Regions from separate parts of the Paenibacillus thiaminolyticus genome, predicted to be linked through region 1. Evidence: riboswitches for the same ligand, from Rfam matches in the RefSeq annotation. Region 1 holds a riboswitch; the other holds the start of a gene.

Region 1 (7,532 bases):
ATCTACGGCGTCTGTCGTGATGGGGATAGCAAGGAATTGGGAAATCCAGTGTTCGTTCAAGTCTCTTTTCACATGTGGCAGCGTAAGCAGTGGTTCCATGATTGTACAGAATGAGAACAGTTCCGGGGATTGATGAAAGTAAAGGGTCCGTGTTCCGGAAAAATCCCTTGCGCCAAACATCGTGCGATCCCTGCCATCCCAAATGATGAAAGCGAAATCCCCGACGAGATGTTTGGGCATATCATGGCCCCATTTCATATACGCTTGGAGAATAAGCTGGCTGTCCGTTATGGTCTGTCGAGCCTGCTTGGATAGTTGCAGCTGGTCTGCTAATTCGTCCCGGTTATCAATAATCGCATCCGAAGTAATGGCGAGCGATGTAACCGGATCATAGCAGGGCAGGACCTCGTTGATGGATTGCGGGGTAATGCACTGCTGGAGGCTCCCCAGAAATAAGGAACCGTTACTCCAGCTGCTTACATAATCAGCGGGAAAGCGCCGCAACGCATCGATCATTTGTCTGCCAAGTCCGGGTTCCAGCTTATCGTGTTGAAGGTGATAAATGCCTGCTACTGCACCCATCATCGTTCTCCTCCGAATACACGTTTTTTGTTCTTATTAAAGAACGAGATAAACTTAATATGTTCCCAATAAAGAACACAAATAAAGAGTAACATCCCTCTTTAAGGATTGTCAACCATGGTTGAAAGAATGAGAAGGGACGGGAACTGCACATGTAGAAATAGATGTGAACATCAGCCTCGTCTCGGCCAGTGCATCCCGTGTGAGTCTTCCCATTCGAGGTGGCGCAATATGTCGCCTTAACCCCTCTTAGGATGCGGATGCCCTCTATCTTCTCTGGGAAGATGGGGGCTTTTTTTCATCAAAAAAAGAGCCGCGCAGGCACGGGGAAATACGTGCGGCGTACGCGGCCCTTTGAAGAGGGGCTTGATTATAATAGCTTCTATACGGAATGGGCAAGACAGTTACTGGCGAATGCGCTGCTCGGTCCTGCTTGTAATCTCTTTCTTCGCCTTCATGTACTGTTCGACTACTTCATAGAGCGTGACGCCCGTATCAAGCGATTTTTTGTTCATGAACATGGAGTATCCGTCACCGCCCGCGATCAGGAAGTCGTTCGTCGCGACACGATACGTTGTGTCTTTTTCCAGCGCCTTGCCGCCTGCCTTGACATCGGTCACGCCGCTTTAGCAAGCCGCCGGAGAAATGAACCAGATCTTCGCCATGATAGTACAGGTCTACCCGGCCCAGCGACTTGGCGTATTCCCAATCCTGCACAATGTATGTGCCATTGACCAGCTCCGGCTCATCGACCCGAGTATGGGTGTGGCCGCCAACGATGATATCGATGCCCGGCACCTGCTTCGCCATCTCGCGATCATACTTCAGGCCGGTATGGCAGAGCACGATGACATGATGGGCCTTGCCTCATACCGTTCATATTATGCGCTGGCAATAGGGATACATGCGCGGGCGGGTGCCCGGCAACATGCCTGCTTACAGCTCGTCGAAGCCGTTGTCATCGCCGACTTTGCCGTAGTTGCGCGATTTGGCTTCGAAGAAGTCGGTCTTCGTCGAATTGAGCGCCTCGTCGGAGAAGGGCTTAATCCAAGGCATGCAGTTCACGTCGACGCCTTCATAGGCCTTCTCCAGGCCCATCATAGCGAGGCGGCGGTTCGCGATATATTTAATGTAATCACTCAACTCGCGCAGATCGATGCCGCGAATATTGCTGAGCGTATAATGCGCCCAGTTCGTCTCCAACTGCACGGCCCGGTCAATTGTATCGTAGACGAACCGGCGGTTCGCGTCGGTATTCAATTCCGGGAAATCGCGCAGCAACTGCTTGAACACTTCGCCGAAGAAGTAGCAGTGCTGGTTCTCGTCGCGCTGGATGTACGAGATCATCTGGCTCGTCGCCATCATCTTCTGGTCGCGCGCCAGATTGTAGAAGAAGGCGAACGTGCTGTAGAAAAATACGCCTTCGAGAATCAGATCGGCGACGAGCGCTTCGAAGAACGTCTGCGGCGTCGGATTGTCCCGGAATGTCTGGTAAATGTCCGCGATGAAGCGGTTGCGCTCGAGCAGCACGGCATCATGCTTCCAATATTCGAAAATATCCTTCTGCTCCTGCTCCGACACGAGCGAGGACAGCACATAAGAATAAGATTGATTGTGAACGACTTCCTGCTGGGCGATAATGGCCGCGATGGCCTCCAGGGAGGAATCAGTGAAAAACCGCTTCACATCGCCTACGAACATCGTCTGCATCGAATCGAGCACCGCCAGCAGCGAGATATTGATCTTAAAGGCGCGCTGCTCATCTGGCGTCAGGTTCGGAAATTGCTGGGCGTCTTTGGACATCGGAATCTCATCGGCAATCCAATGGTTCAGCAGAAGCACCTTGTACAGCTTGTACATGTGCGGCATCCGGATATCGTCCCAGTTCAAGATGCCGGAGCATTCGCCCAAAATAATGCGGGTCGATTGGTTCGGCGCCTCGGTATTGAATATTTTTTGCAGTTTCAGCTCGCGATCGAGTAAAGTCATCATTTTCTTCCTTTCCTCACATTATCATCATTCTATCTGCCGCCCGGCGAGAGCTCCATGCGGCGCTGCTTCACTTCATTTAAGAGCTGCACGCTTCGCATTCCTCTACGGTCAGCGCCTGGCTGCGCACGTAGTAGGTCGATTTCAAGCCGGCCTTCCATGCATGCAGATGCAGGTTAAGGAAATCGACGGCCCGGATATCCGGACGGACGTACAGGTTGAAGCTCTGGCCTTGGTCGATATGGCGCTGGCGGGCTCCCGTCATACGGATCGACCAGTTCTGATCGAGGCGGAATGCCGTCTTGTAATACCACATCGTCTTGTCGGACAAGTCCGGCGCCGGATTGGCGATTTTGTACGTGGTCTTCTCCTCATAGCTGAGCAGCTCGTATACCGGATCGATGCTCGCCGTCGAGCCGGCAATGATCGAGGTGGAGCCGTTCGGCGCGACCGCCATTAGCCAGGCGTTGCGCATCCCGTTCGCCTTGACCTCGGCAGCGAGCTCGTTCCACTGCTCGGTCGTCACGAAGCGGCCGGGGCGCGTTCCGGTCGTATATTCGCGCTGTTCGAAGTAGCGGCCGTTCTCCCATTCGGACTGAGCGAACAGCGGGTAAGCGCCTTTTTCCTTCGCCAGTTCCATGCTTGCCCGCACCGCCAAATAATGAATCTGCTCATAGAGGTAGTCGTTGTATTCCACGGCCTCATCCGATTCCCAGGCGATGCCTTCCAGCGCAAGCAGATGATGCAGCCCGAAGGTGCCGAGCCCGATCGCGCGATAGCGCCGGTTCGTATGCTGGGCTTGCAGCACTTCGATATTGTTAATGTCGATGACGTTGTCGAGCATCCGCACTTGGATCGGCACGAGGCGTTCGAGCACCCGCACGGCGCGTGCCAGATGAATGGAGTTCAGGTTGCAGACGACGAAGTCGCCTGGAAGCTTGCTGATGATGATGCGGGCCCCGCCGTCCTCCAGCACCAGCTCTTCCTGCTCGATCGTCGTCGGCGACATATTCTGCATTATCTCGGTGCACAGATTGGAGCAGAAGATCATGCCATGCGCCTTGTTCGGATTGGCCCGGTTGGCGGTATCCTTGTAGAACATATAAGGCGTTCCGGTCTCGAGCTGGGATTTGAGAATACGCTTCATGATGTCGATGGCCGGCAGCGTAATGCGCGAGAGATGGGGGGTCGCCACCGCCTCTGCATACTTCTCGCGGAACTGCCCCTGGCCTGCCTGCTCGTCATAGAAATCTTCCAGTCCTAGCGGACGGCCGTTCCCGTCGGTCCAGCCCAGTGTCTTCTTCACTTCATGCGGACAGAATAGATGCCAGTCTTCGCGCTTTTCGACCGCTTCCATGAACAGATCCGGAATACAGACGCCATGGAAAATATCATGGGCGCGCATGCGCTCGTCGCCGTTATTTAATTTGAGATCGAGGAAGGACAGAATGTCCTTGTGGAACACGTCCAGATAGACGGCAATGGCGCCCTTGCGCGTGCCGAGCTGGTCGACGCTCACCGCGGTGTTGTTCAGCTGGCGGATCCAAGGAATGACGCCGGAGCTCGTATTTTTGTGGCCGCGAATATCGGAGCCGCGCGCCCGCACTTTCCCGAGATAGACGCCGATGCCGCCGCCCATCTTGCTCAGCCGGGCCACGTCGGTATTCGAATCGAAGATACCTTCCAGCGAGTCATCCACCGTGTCGATGAAGCAGCTCGACAATTGGCCGGCGACCTTCTTGCCCGCGTTCGCCATTGTCGGCGTCGCGGCAGTCATATAGAGATTGCTCATCGCCCAATATGCTTCCTTGGCCAGCTCAACCCGGCGCTCCTCCGGTTCCTGATGCATCAGGTACATGGCGATGATCATATAGCGCTCCTGCGGCAGCTCCATCGTGCGCCCTTCGAAATCAACGGCCAAATACCGCTCCGCGAGAGTAAGCAGCCCGATATAGTCGAACAGCTCGTCGCAGGCCGGATCGATCGCCTGGCCCAGCTCGCGAATCTGATCGGGCGTATAGGCCTCCAGCAGCTCCTGACGGTAGATGCCGATATCGGCCAGCTGCTTAATCAGCTTGTAGAAGTCGCCATACGGGCGATCGGCGTACGCCTTGTAGCTGCGGTGCAAAGCCGCTTCCTTATACAGCTTCGTCAACAGGGCGCGCGCCGCGACAAACTTCCACTTCGGCTCCTCGACGGAGACCAGCTCCAATGCGGTCATGATGCAAGCCTGCGTGATGTCGGATGCCTGAACATGGCTGTGACGAAGCTTGGCCAGGACGCCCCGGTGCCAGCGTTCCCGGTCCAGCTCCGGGTAAGCGCCCATGATGCGCTCGCCATAACGCATGATGCGCTCCGCGTCGAACGCGAGCGAGCGATTATTCGGTTTGTGTACGGTCTGAACAGTATGATTGGTGGTTAGCATCCGTATTCCTCCTCGAAAAAGAGCAATAAAAATAGCCGTCCCTTCGCGAGAACAGCTCAGGACGGCATGGCAAAGCCGTATGTATCCGGGGGCTTCTTATCATGGCGGCTGTGCATCACTAGGACAAGGCGCAGCTCCCCCCTCTAACCACGCAGCTGCAATCGCCCGCCGAAGGCGGTAACAGCGCAGCGCGCGGCCTGAACACGTTCCCTATTCCGCGTAGGGTAATGAATGTGCGGCGATACAGGCAGGTCTCCTGGCTCGAAGCCGAATACCTCGGCAGCCTTCCCGGGACATTCGTCCCAGTGGACATAGAAAAGGCCGCTCTCTACAGAGCGCCTGTTCTGTCGGGTACTTGCTGCCGGAACGGAGAGGACCGATGTTCCGGCAGCGCTTCTTACAGTGGCGGGACCGCGACGGATTCGCACCGTCTTCCCTATTAAGCCGGGGCCCGACGCGCATCGCTTTTGTCGAACCGCAGCACCTGTATCGTTCAATATGTTGTTATACTCATGATAATATACTACAACATATTGGGTAAGTAAATAGGTTTCAGGTGATATTCCTCATAAGAAAATGACAGGATTTGAGACAATTCCGAGGGCTGTCCGGACCTTAAAAATGTTCGGGATCGGAGAGGTCCGCTCCCGCACTTGAACGGCAGCGGCGGATTGGGGCGAAGATAATGCAAGCAGGCGAGGCCGCTGGTGCGGCCCCGCCTGGAATAAGTGAGATTCAAGATGCAATGATTATTATAAATGGATTACCAGCCGCGATCGTATTGCTTCGGCGGAGCGAGTTCCTGGCGCAATTGCTTCGCAGCCTGGCGCGGCCAGTACGGATCCCGCAGCAGCTCGCGGCCGAGGAAGATGAGATCGGCCCGGCCATTGCGGACAATCTCTTCCGCCAAGGACGGTTCGGTAATCAGCCCGACGGCACCGGTCGCGATGCCGGCTGATTGGCGGATCGCATGCGCATATTGGACCTGATAACCCGGGTACGCTTCGACCCGATGAGGGACGACCCCGCCCGAGCTGCAGTCGATCAGGTCGACGCCCTGGTCCTTCATTCGCCGCGCATAGTCAATGTATGCCTCGATCACGTTGCCGCCTTCGGCATATTCATTGGCCGAGATGCGTACGAACAGCGGCTTCGACCACGTGATGCGCACCGCTTCAATCACTTCGCTCAAGAAGCGGTAGCGGGCGTCGGCGCTGCCGCCGTAGCTGTCGGTCCGCTGGTTCGTGAGCGGGGACAGGAACTGGTTGATCAAATACCCGTGCGCGCCGTGAATCTCGATGACGTCGAATCCGGCTTCCTCCGCCCGCCGCGCGGCGTCGGCGAATGCTTTGATCGTCTTGCGGATGTCCTCCAGCGTCATCTCCTCCGGCGTCTCATAGGCTTCGCTGAAGCGAAGCGCCGAAGGGGCGATGATCCCGGGGACGGTTGCTTTGCGCCCGGCGTGGGCGAGCTGAATCCCGATCTTGCCGCCGTGCGCGTGGACCATGTCGGTCAGGCGGCGGAGTCCGTCTACATGCTCGTCGCTCCAAATGCCCAGATCCTGCGCGCTGATGCGTCCGCCAGGGGTGACGGCGGTGGCCTCGATCATGATCAGGCCGACTTGTCCGACGGCACGGGACGTATAGTGGACCAGATGCCAATCGTTGACCATCCCGTCCTCATTGTGGCAAGAGTACATGCACATCGGCGACATCACGATACGATTCGGTATCGTCACCCCGCGTAACGTTAGCGGTTCAAATAATTGGGGCATGGCTATCCCTCCAAAGAATCATGTTCGAGATTGTATTTCCCAATTCCATTATACCCCTCCAAGTATGCAGGAACAAATCGACCGTTCACGTCGAAGGATATTCCTTGATGCAGCAATGATTACGGCGTGTGATTCCGCAGCCAAGAGAGGCAGTCAGATGTAACCTCATCCCGGTTCTTCTCATTCAGGAGCTCATGCCGCGCCTCCGGGTACAAAATGCACTCAACCTCGCGGATCCCGAGCTCGCGATACATCTCAGCCAGCCGCCGTATGCCCTTGCCGTATTGGCCGACCGGATCGCGATCGCCAGCAATGAGCATCACCGGCAGCTCCTTCGGTATGGCCTGCATCGTCTCGGGGCGATGAATGTCCTGCAGCAGCCTGAATAAGTCCCGGTAAAAGCCAATTGTGCTCAAAAATCCGCATTCCGGGTCGGCCACGTACTTATCGACTTCCTGTTCATCCCGGCTCAACCAGTCGAAGGAGGTTCGGCTCGGCCGGAACGTACGGTTGAAGCCGCCGAATGCCATGTTGTCAATCATTTTGCTGCGGTGGCGGGAGCCGCGAGCGGAGGCAATCAGCTTCGTCAGCGCGACTCCGGCGTACAATTCGCGTCCCCGCGGCCCGTTGGTGCCGCACAGAATGACGCCGTTTATTTTATCGCCGTGCTCCGCAATATATTTCTGGGCCAGAAAGGAGCCCATGCTGTGCGCGAACAGAAATACCGGCAGCCCGGCCTGCTCAGACTGAATGATCTCGGTC
Region 2 (7,532 bases), 1.7 Mb from region 1:
ATGCCGGCCAGTTGAACCGCTATCTCCTCCAGCAGCCCGAGGCTCCCCGGAGGCTTCGTCAGCTGATTTTGATGCGCAGCGGCTGCCTCCATCGCCGTCTTGTCCACACCAGAGATCCGCCCAATTACTTCGCTAAGCCGTTCATTCATCGCATTCATCTCATTCATCTCATTCATCTCCGTCTTCACATAGTTGGTTGCTAGCTGTCATTGCCATTGATGTTCATCCCAATTACAGAAATGATTCTTCTCCTGCGTGTTCGTCACTCCATTTCCCGCCATGCCGTGGAATCAGCCTGATTCCCGTTCATGGCTTCCTCGTTACCGGATCTCGCCGCTTTCACGACCCCGTAACCTGCACGTTACCGCTCCTTCATGCTGTCGTTGCTTCTCATTGACGCGTCTTCACGACGCTGCTGTCTTCACGTTGACGCGCCCTTCACGACGCCGCTCCATTCACGTTGTCTCTGCCTTCACGTTGACGCGCCTTCATGACGCCGCTGCATTCACGTTGACAAGACTTCATGACGCCGCGGCCTTCACGTTGTCGCTGCCCAATCTCTCGTCGCCTTCATGCTCTGGCTGCTTCATCGTCCACTGTTCTGGCTTCCTCTTCCTTCTGTGCCTCTGTTCCCGCCTTCTGTTCTGCGTCCGTATGGGCCGGACACATTAGCAGCTGCGGACGGCCGTTCCCCGGATGCGGCACGATGGCGGCGCGGGTATCGAAGTAGCGTGCGATGACATCCGGAGACATCATCTCTTCCGGAGCGCCATCGGCTGCGATGCGCCCCTCATGCACGACGACGAGCCGGTCGCAATACAACGCTGCAAGATTCAGATCGTGAAGCACGGAGACGACCGTCAAGCCGCAGTCCTGCTGCCAGTCGCGGACGACATCCATGAACTGCACCTGATACCGGATGTCCAGATAGGTCGTCGGCTCATCCAGCAGCACGATAGACGGCGACTGCGCCATCAGCTTCGCCAGGGCGACACGCTGGCGCTGACCGCCGCTGAGCCGGTCGATCGGCCGCTCCTCCAGTTCCATCAGCTGCAGCCGCTCCATAATCGAATCGATATAGGGTCCGCTGTCCTCCGCCTCCGAGCCGAACCAGGATTGATACGGGAAGCGGCCCATCTCAACAACCTCGCGGACCGTGTATCCAATCGGCGGAAGCGACTCCTGGAGCAGGACCGCCATCGTTTGCGACAGCGATTTGCGCGTGTAGGAGCGCAGGGTGCGCCCCTTCAGCTCGATGCGCCCGCCAGCAGGAGAATCGGCGCCGGACAGCAGCGACAGCAGCGTCGACTTGCCGCTGCCGTTCGGCCCGATGATGCCGACCCATTCCCCGGCGCGGACGGTCAAGGAGACATCGTTCAGCACCGTTCGGCTGCCGTAGCTTTTGCTGATATGCTCGGCCTGAAGAATCGGCTCTCCCGGGCGGATCTGCCCGGATGAGGCCCCCGGCTTCGCTGTAAGTTCCCGATGCGCGGCTCCCGTCTTCATGACCATCTCCTCCGTTTCGACCGTTTATTTCGGATTAGCAGATACGCGAAGAACGGAGCGCCGATGAAGGCGGTCACCACGCCAAGCGGTATTTCCGTTGGCGCCAGCGCCGTCCGCGCGATCGTATCCGCCCACATGACATAGATCGCTCCGCCTACAGCCGAGAACGGCACGATCAAGCGATAGTCCGGGCCGACCAGCAGCCGAATCATGTGCGGGACGACGAGCCCGACGAAGCCGATAACCCCTGATACGGAAACGGCTGCCGCCGTAATAAACGTCGACACGAGCAGAACGACCCACTTCGTGCGCTCGACATTGAGTCCGAGATGAGACGCCTGCCGCTCCCCAAGGGCAAGCAGGTTGAGCGGACGGGCATAGGCGATCAGGGCGATGAGCCCGATCGCCATATACGGCGCCAGCACGGCAGAAAAAGACCAGCCCCGCAGCGCCAGGCTTCCCATGACCCAGTACAGAATCTCGTTGATCGTCTGCTTCGACATCGCGACGAGGAAGGAGACGATCGAGCCTAGGAACGCCTGCGTAACGACCCCGGCCAGAATCAGCGTCTCGATCGGGATCTTGCCGTCTTCTCTCGCCAGGCGCATGACGGCCAATAGCGTCAGCGTGCCGGTCACGAAGGCGACGATCGGAACCGTCCACTGGCCGAGCAGCGCATACTGCAGGCCGAAGTAGATCAGGAACGCGGCGCCGACGGAGGCCCCGGAAGACACGCCCAGCGTGTACGGATCTGCCAGCGGATTGCGCAGCACGCCCTGGAAGCCCGTCCCCGCCAGCCCCAGCGACGCGCCGACGAGCATCGCGAGCACGACGCGCGGGAAGCGGACCTTCAGCATAATGGTCGCCGAAGCATCGTCCCAGGTGACGGGAATGAGCGATTCCAGTCCGGGAACATGATGCAGCAATATTTTCGCAATCTCACCCATTGGCATCTTCACCGATCCGACGGACAGACAGCCTACAATAGATAAAAGGAGCAGCGCCAACATCGCTACTCCAAAGCCAAACCCTTTTTTCATCGATATGTCCATCCCATCATCTATTTGAACAAATCAGGATAGATCGCCTTCGCCACATCCTGCAGCGCTTCGGCCACACGCGGGCCCGGGCGGCTCAGCTTGTTGTTGTCCAGTCCGAACAGCTGATTGTCCTTGATCGCGGTGATGGCTTCCCAGCCGCTGCGTCCGCGGATAATGTCCTCCAGCGTCTTGTTCGTCTCGCTGTCGACAAGGTCCTTCGCGAACAGAATGACGTCCGGATTCTCCTTGATGATGTTCTCCTCATTAATCTGGTTCCAGCCGGTCATGTCCGCGGCCGCAATATTGACGCCGCCTGCCAGCTCGATCAGCTCATTCATGAATTCGCCGCTGCCGACGGTCCAGCCCGGAGAAAATTCAATATAAACCTTCTTTTTGTCGGTAACGCCCTTGACCGCTTCAGCGACGTCATCGCGCATCTTTTTCATCTGATCGGTAATCTCTTTTGCTTCCTTCTGATGATCGGTAATGAGACCATACAGCTCGATGTTGCTGATTACATCGTCATAGGTTTTCGGCTCGACCTTGAAAATTTCAATGCCCAGCTCGCGGAATTTGTTGACGGCTTCTTCCTTCATCGAGATGCCGCTAAATACGACATCCGGCTTCGCCGCAATGATCGCTTCCTCATTCGGTTTCGTGATGCCGCCCATTTTCGGCTTCTGCGTCGCTTCTGCCGGGTAATCATCATAATCGGACACGCCCACGATATTGTCGCCAAGGCCAAGGGCAAATAATGATTCCGTCTCTGCCGGCGATACGGAAATGATCCGTTCCGGCGCTTTGTCGAACGTGAATTCATGCCCGGTCGCATCCTTCACCGTCAGCGGATAGGTTGTCTTCGCGGCATCAGAAGCCGCATTGCCGTTCTCCTGCTGCTGCGCAGATTCTGGAGCCTTGTCCGCCTCCTTCGACGGAGCCGCTCCGCAAGCCGCCAAGCTCAAAGCCAGCACGGCCGCTGCCGCGACCGCTATCGTTCTGTTCCACCATTTGTTCATCATGTTTATCTCCCTCACTTACCTGAATATCATGCCTGCTTCATTGCCGAAGCAGTGCGAACGCCGTCCCTTCACGCGGAAGGGCTGGCTCCCAGTCTTCCTGGTGCGGCATCCTGCCTTACCAACTTTTCCATCCGCTTCGAGGCGGAATTGTCAAAGAGCGCACAAATACAAAACCCCCGATCCTAGGATCGGGGGAACGCAGTCTCCTGGATAGGACCTTCCGAACTGAACTGCAAAGCCATCTCACGCCGTTAGACAGCATGACCGCTCAGCAGCAACAGGAAGTCCATTCCAATGACGCCGCTCCTCTCCGCGAAGGAAATAACTCGTCCTCCTATCGGGCAGGTCTCCTGACTTAGGAGCATCTTGCTGTGCTCGCCTTCCCATCAGCGGATTCACCTGAATCCGCGCAGACAGTGGCATTCTGAGCGCAGCACTCCATTTACAGTGGCGGGACCGTGCCGGATTCACACCGGCTTCCCTATTATCCTTGGGCACAAGCTCAATGCTCGTGCGGCGCAAGGACCCGATAGATTACTATTCGCTTGTCTTTCCATCATAGCTTGACTATTGATTATAGGGGAATTACCCTATCCTTGCAATAACATTCCTCACAAACTTCAGGGCATCTATCTGTTCCCTCGCTCACCCGCCGCTCGCTCCATCAAGGAAGCCGCTCCGCCCGCAGGAACTTCCAGCGGCGGGGAGACTTTGCAGCCGTAATCAAGATCCCTGCCCCGATCGGGACGGTCGCTTCCCAGAACGTCTTCTTCGGGAATGCGAGCGTGTACAGCCTCCGCACCATTCCTCCGTGCGTAACGACCAGCACATCAGGCCGCGCCTCATACGCGTTGCCTACCCGGCCTGGCCGCTTCCGGCGCAGCCGGGCCGTTCTGCAGCGCTCGCCGCCCGGATCAGAACCTTCCCTGTCCGGCTCGCATTCCCGCCGATGGCGCTGTCCGCGGGCGCCTTGTCCCGCCGCCACAGCCGTTTGTCTCCCGGCCTTCTGCAGAATCTCCCACCAGACATGCGCCGTCCGCGTGCTGAATGTCTGCCATGGCTCGCCGCGCGGCGGCTGAACGGAGGTCATATCATCCAGCCAGCGGCGGTAAGCCGGATCCTCCTTCAGGTCGTTGTACGTCAAGCCTTCCCACATGCCAAAATCGTATTCGCGCAGCCTCGTATCGACGTGAGCCCTTCCCGCATCGCGCGGACGCAGCTGAGCCAGCGTCTCGCGGCAGCGCCGCATATCGCTCGTATACAGGAGCGGCGCCGGATGGGCGACTGCCCTGCGCATCGGCCGCAGCACCTCTTCCGCTTCCGGGAGAAGCGGGCTGTCTGTATAGCTGATATACCGCCGCTCCACATTCGCCTGCGTCAGCGAATGTCTGACGAGCGCGAACCGCACGATGACGCTGGATGCGCCTGAACGGCGGCGGATATGCCGGGTGCCGCAGCGCGGAGGCTTGGGCCGGGCTTGTCGTCTAGCTCCTGCTTGACGCCGCTTGCGGCGAACGGGGGGAGCTTTGTATGTGCGCTTTTGTTTCATTTCATCCCATTACTCCTTCATTCGCCTTTCGTCTACAGGAGCCATCCGCCGCAGGCCCAGAGGACGCTTGCGGCCAGGATGGCGAAGAGCAGTGTGCTTCGGGTCAGCAGCCTGCACACTGCCGCAATATGTTCCCCTCCCGTCTCCTCGACGGGATCGCCCATATAGGCGCGGAAGGAACATACGCCTTTGTAACAATTCAATCCGCCAAGGCGGATGCCAAGTGCCCCGGCGGTTGCCGCTTCCGGCCAGCCGCTGTTCGGGCTCGGATGCTTCGGCGCATCGCGCAGCGCCGTCTTCCATGCCCGCTTCGCGTCATAGCCGAACAGGGCGCATATGACGATCAACAGCGCGGTCAAGCGCGCCGGTATCCAATTCGCCAGATCATCAAGCCGCGCGGAGGCGTAGCCGAGATTGGCGTATTTCTCATTTTTATAGCCGACCATGGAATCCAATGTATTGATAGCCCGATAGGCCATAGCCAACGGCGCGCCGCCGATAGCCGCGTACAGGAGCGGAGAGATGACGGCATCCATAATATTTTCAGCCACCGTCTCGACGGCAGCGCGGGTAATTTCCGGTTCATCGAGCGTCTCGGTATCCCTTCCTACGATCATGCCGACCTCGCGCCGCGCTCCCGCCAGATCACCTTCTACCAGTCGGCCATAGACGGCCATTCCGGCATCGCGGAGCCCTTTGGTGGCAATGGTCGTGCCGATGAGCAGCGCCTCAACCGCCGCGCCCAGCCAGACGTTGATAGCATAGAGCCCTGCCAGCACACCCCACGTCAAGGCAAATGCCCCGCCCGCCATCACTAGCGGTAGCAAGAAGCCCAGCGGCTTGAGCGCCGCTTCGGACGGAGCCGCTCTCCGGATAAGGCGTTCCAGTGCCGAGATCGCTTTCCCCATGCCGATGACCGGATGGGGGAGCCACCTTGGATCGCCAACGAGTCGATCCCATACATATGCTGCGATGATTATTATAGCCGCGATCATGATTGCTCACCTGACTCCTCTTGCCTGCAGCCCGTTCCTCCACCGCCGTGGCACCGTTCCCCGGCTGCCTGGCAGTGGCGCGCCTGCTTCTCTTATTCGAACAGCGGCCCGTCGTCTTCCCGCTGCGTGCGCACCGCCTCCGCCACGGTGCCGTACACCAGCCGCCCCACGGCGGCGCCCAGCGTCGTCGCGGTGCCCCCATAACGGTGCACGGCCTCGTAGCGTCCGCTGTCGGCGATCGCGATCGCCACCGCATCGGTGGTCGTTCCCGTCGCCACGCGGCCCGTCTCCTTGTCGATCACCCGCAGATCGTCCAACGCCGCGCACTTGGCTTCCGTAGCGGTAATGACCGCATTCCATACCGCCGCTTCCGCGAGCTTGCCGTCCAGCACGATGATCGTGTTGATCGTGCCCGGCTTCAGCGGCTCGTAAGCGGAGTATACCTGCCGCGGCAGCCCGGCGCGGGCGGCGTTGCCCGTTCCGGCCGTCGTGACGCACAGCAAGGAGAAGCCGTCGCCCTCCTCTTCCATCACGGACGCATGGGTCACCTTCGCCGCCGTCATCAGGCCGACCGTCGTCGCCGGCGCGTAGCCTTGCTGGAGGCATATCTCCTGCATATATGCGGCCGGATCGGAGCAATCGAACCCTGTCCGAACCATCCGGTTCATGATGCGCGACGCCAGCTTGGAGCCGCCGTTCCATACCGCGCTGCTCCATACCGGAGTCCGCTCCGGCAGTTCCACGGTCATGGTCTCGCTGCCCCAGCATACCGTCACGCCGGACATAACTTCCGATGCATAGCTGCGAATGCCTTCGCGGCAAGGCTGCATCACGCTTCCCCCTTGCTTGTCCGCTCCGTCTGCGTTCTGTCTTCACAGAGCTTAAAAGGTGCTGATTTTCCTGGCACCTTCCCGGTTTTGAAAACCCGGCTTTTTGAACACGCACTTCCAGAGCGGGCTTCATCAAAATGATCTATCGACCCGATACCGGACATCCTCACAACTCGTTCCTCATATCCTCGCAATGAGCAAAGCCAACAGGAGAAGGCCTCTGCACATTGCAGGATCCACATCTTATAAATGTAACACAGCTTGCAGGGCCTCGACTAGACGTTTATTTGCCTGACGATCCTTCACCGCGATGCGGAAATGTCCGGCCCCCAGTCCTGCATACCCGTCACAATTGCGGATCAGGACTCCCCGGCGTCCAAGTTCTTCCTGCAAGCGCCGGGCGCTCCACGGCGCCGCGGCCTCAACGAGCAGGAAGTTCGCCCGGCTCGTCCACAGCCGCAGGCCAAGCGCGGTCAACTGCCCGCATAGCCATTCCCGCTCGCCGGCAATCAGGCTTCGGGTCCGTTCCGCATAGTCATCCGCCGCTTCATCAAGCAGCAGCGCTTCCCCCGCAGCCAGCGCCAGCCCGTTCA

What was found. Region 1 has a riboswitch for cobalamin ahead of FLT43_RS18950 (ribonucleoside-diphosphate reductase subunit alpha). Riboswitches for the same ligand answer to the same signal wherever they lie in the genome.
Region 2: another riboswitch for cobalamin. It lies ahead of FLT43_RS11300 (ABC transporter substrate-binding protein); the one in region 1 lies ahead of FLT43_RS18950 (ribonucleoside-diphosphate reductase subunit alpha).

Annotation. Positions count from the first base shown of each region.
Region 1 is NZ_CP041405.1:4,236,609-4,244,140, forward strand. It holds gene FLT43_RS18935 (asparagine synthase-related protein) at 1-582, opposite strand, end outside; partial or broken gene FLT43_RS18940 (5'-nucleotidase C-terminal domain-containing protein) at 987-1,446, opposite strand; gene FLT43_RS18945 (ribonucleotide-diphosphate reductase subunit beta) at 1,519-2,550, opposite strand; gene FLT43_RS18950 (ribonucleoside-diphosphate reductase subunit alpha) at 2,651-4,996, opposite strand; cobalamin riboswitch at 5,226-5,499, opposite strand; gene namA (NADPH dehydrogenase NamA) at 5,760-6,770, opposite strand; gene FLT43_RS18960 (alpha/beta hydrolase) at 6,890-7,532, opposite strand, start outside.
Region 2 is NZ_CP041405.1:2,504,068-2,511,599, forward strand. It holds gene cobT (nicotinate-nucleotide--dimethylbenzimidazole phosphoribosyltransferase) at 1-149, opposite strand, end outside; gene FLT43_RS11290 (ABC transporter ATP-binding protein) at 571-1,506, opposite strand; gene FLT43_RS11295 (FecCD family ABC transporter permease) at 1,503-2,546, opposite strand; gene FLT43_RS11300 (ABC transporter substrate-binding protein) at 2,567-3,562, opposite strand; cobalamin riboswitch at 3,889-4,110, opposite strand; gene FLT43_RS11305 (histidine phosphatase family protein) at 4,230-5,114, opposite strand; gene cbiB (adenosylcobinamide-phosphate synthase CbiB) at 5,147-6,109, opposite strand; gene FLT43_RS11315 (adenosylcobinamide amidohydrolase) at 6,202-6,939, opposite strand; gene cobD (threonine-phosphate decarboxylase CobD) at 7,183-7,532, opposite strand, start outside.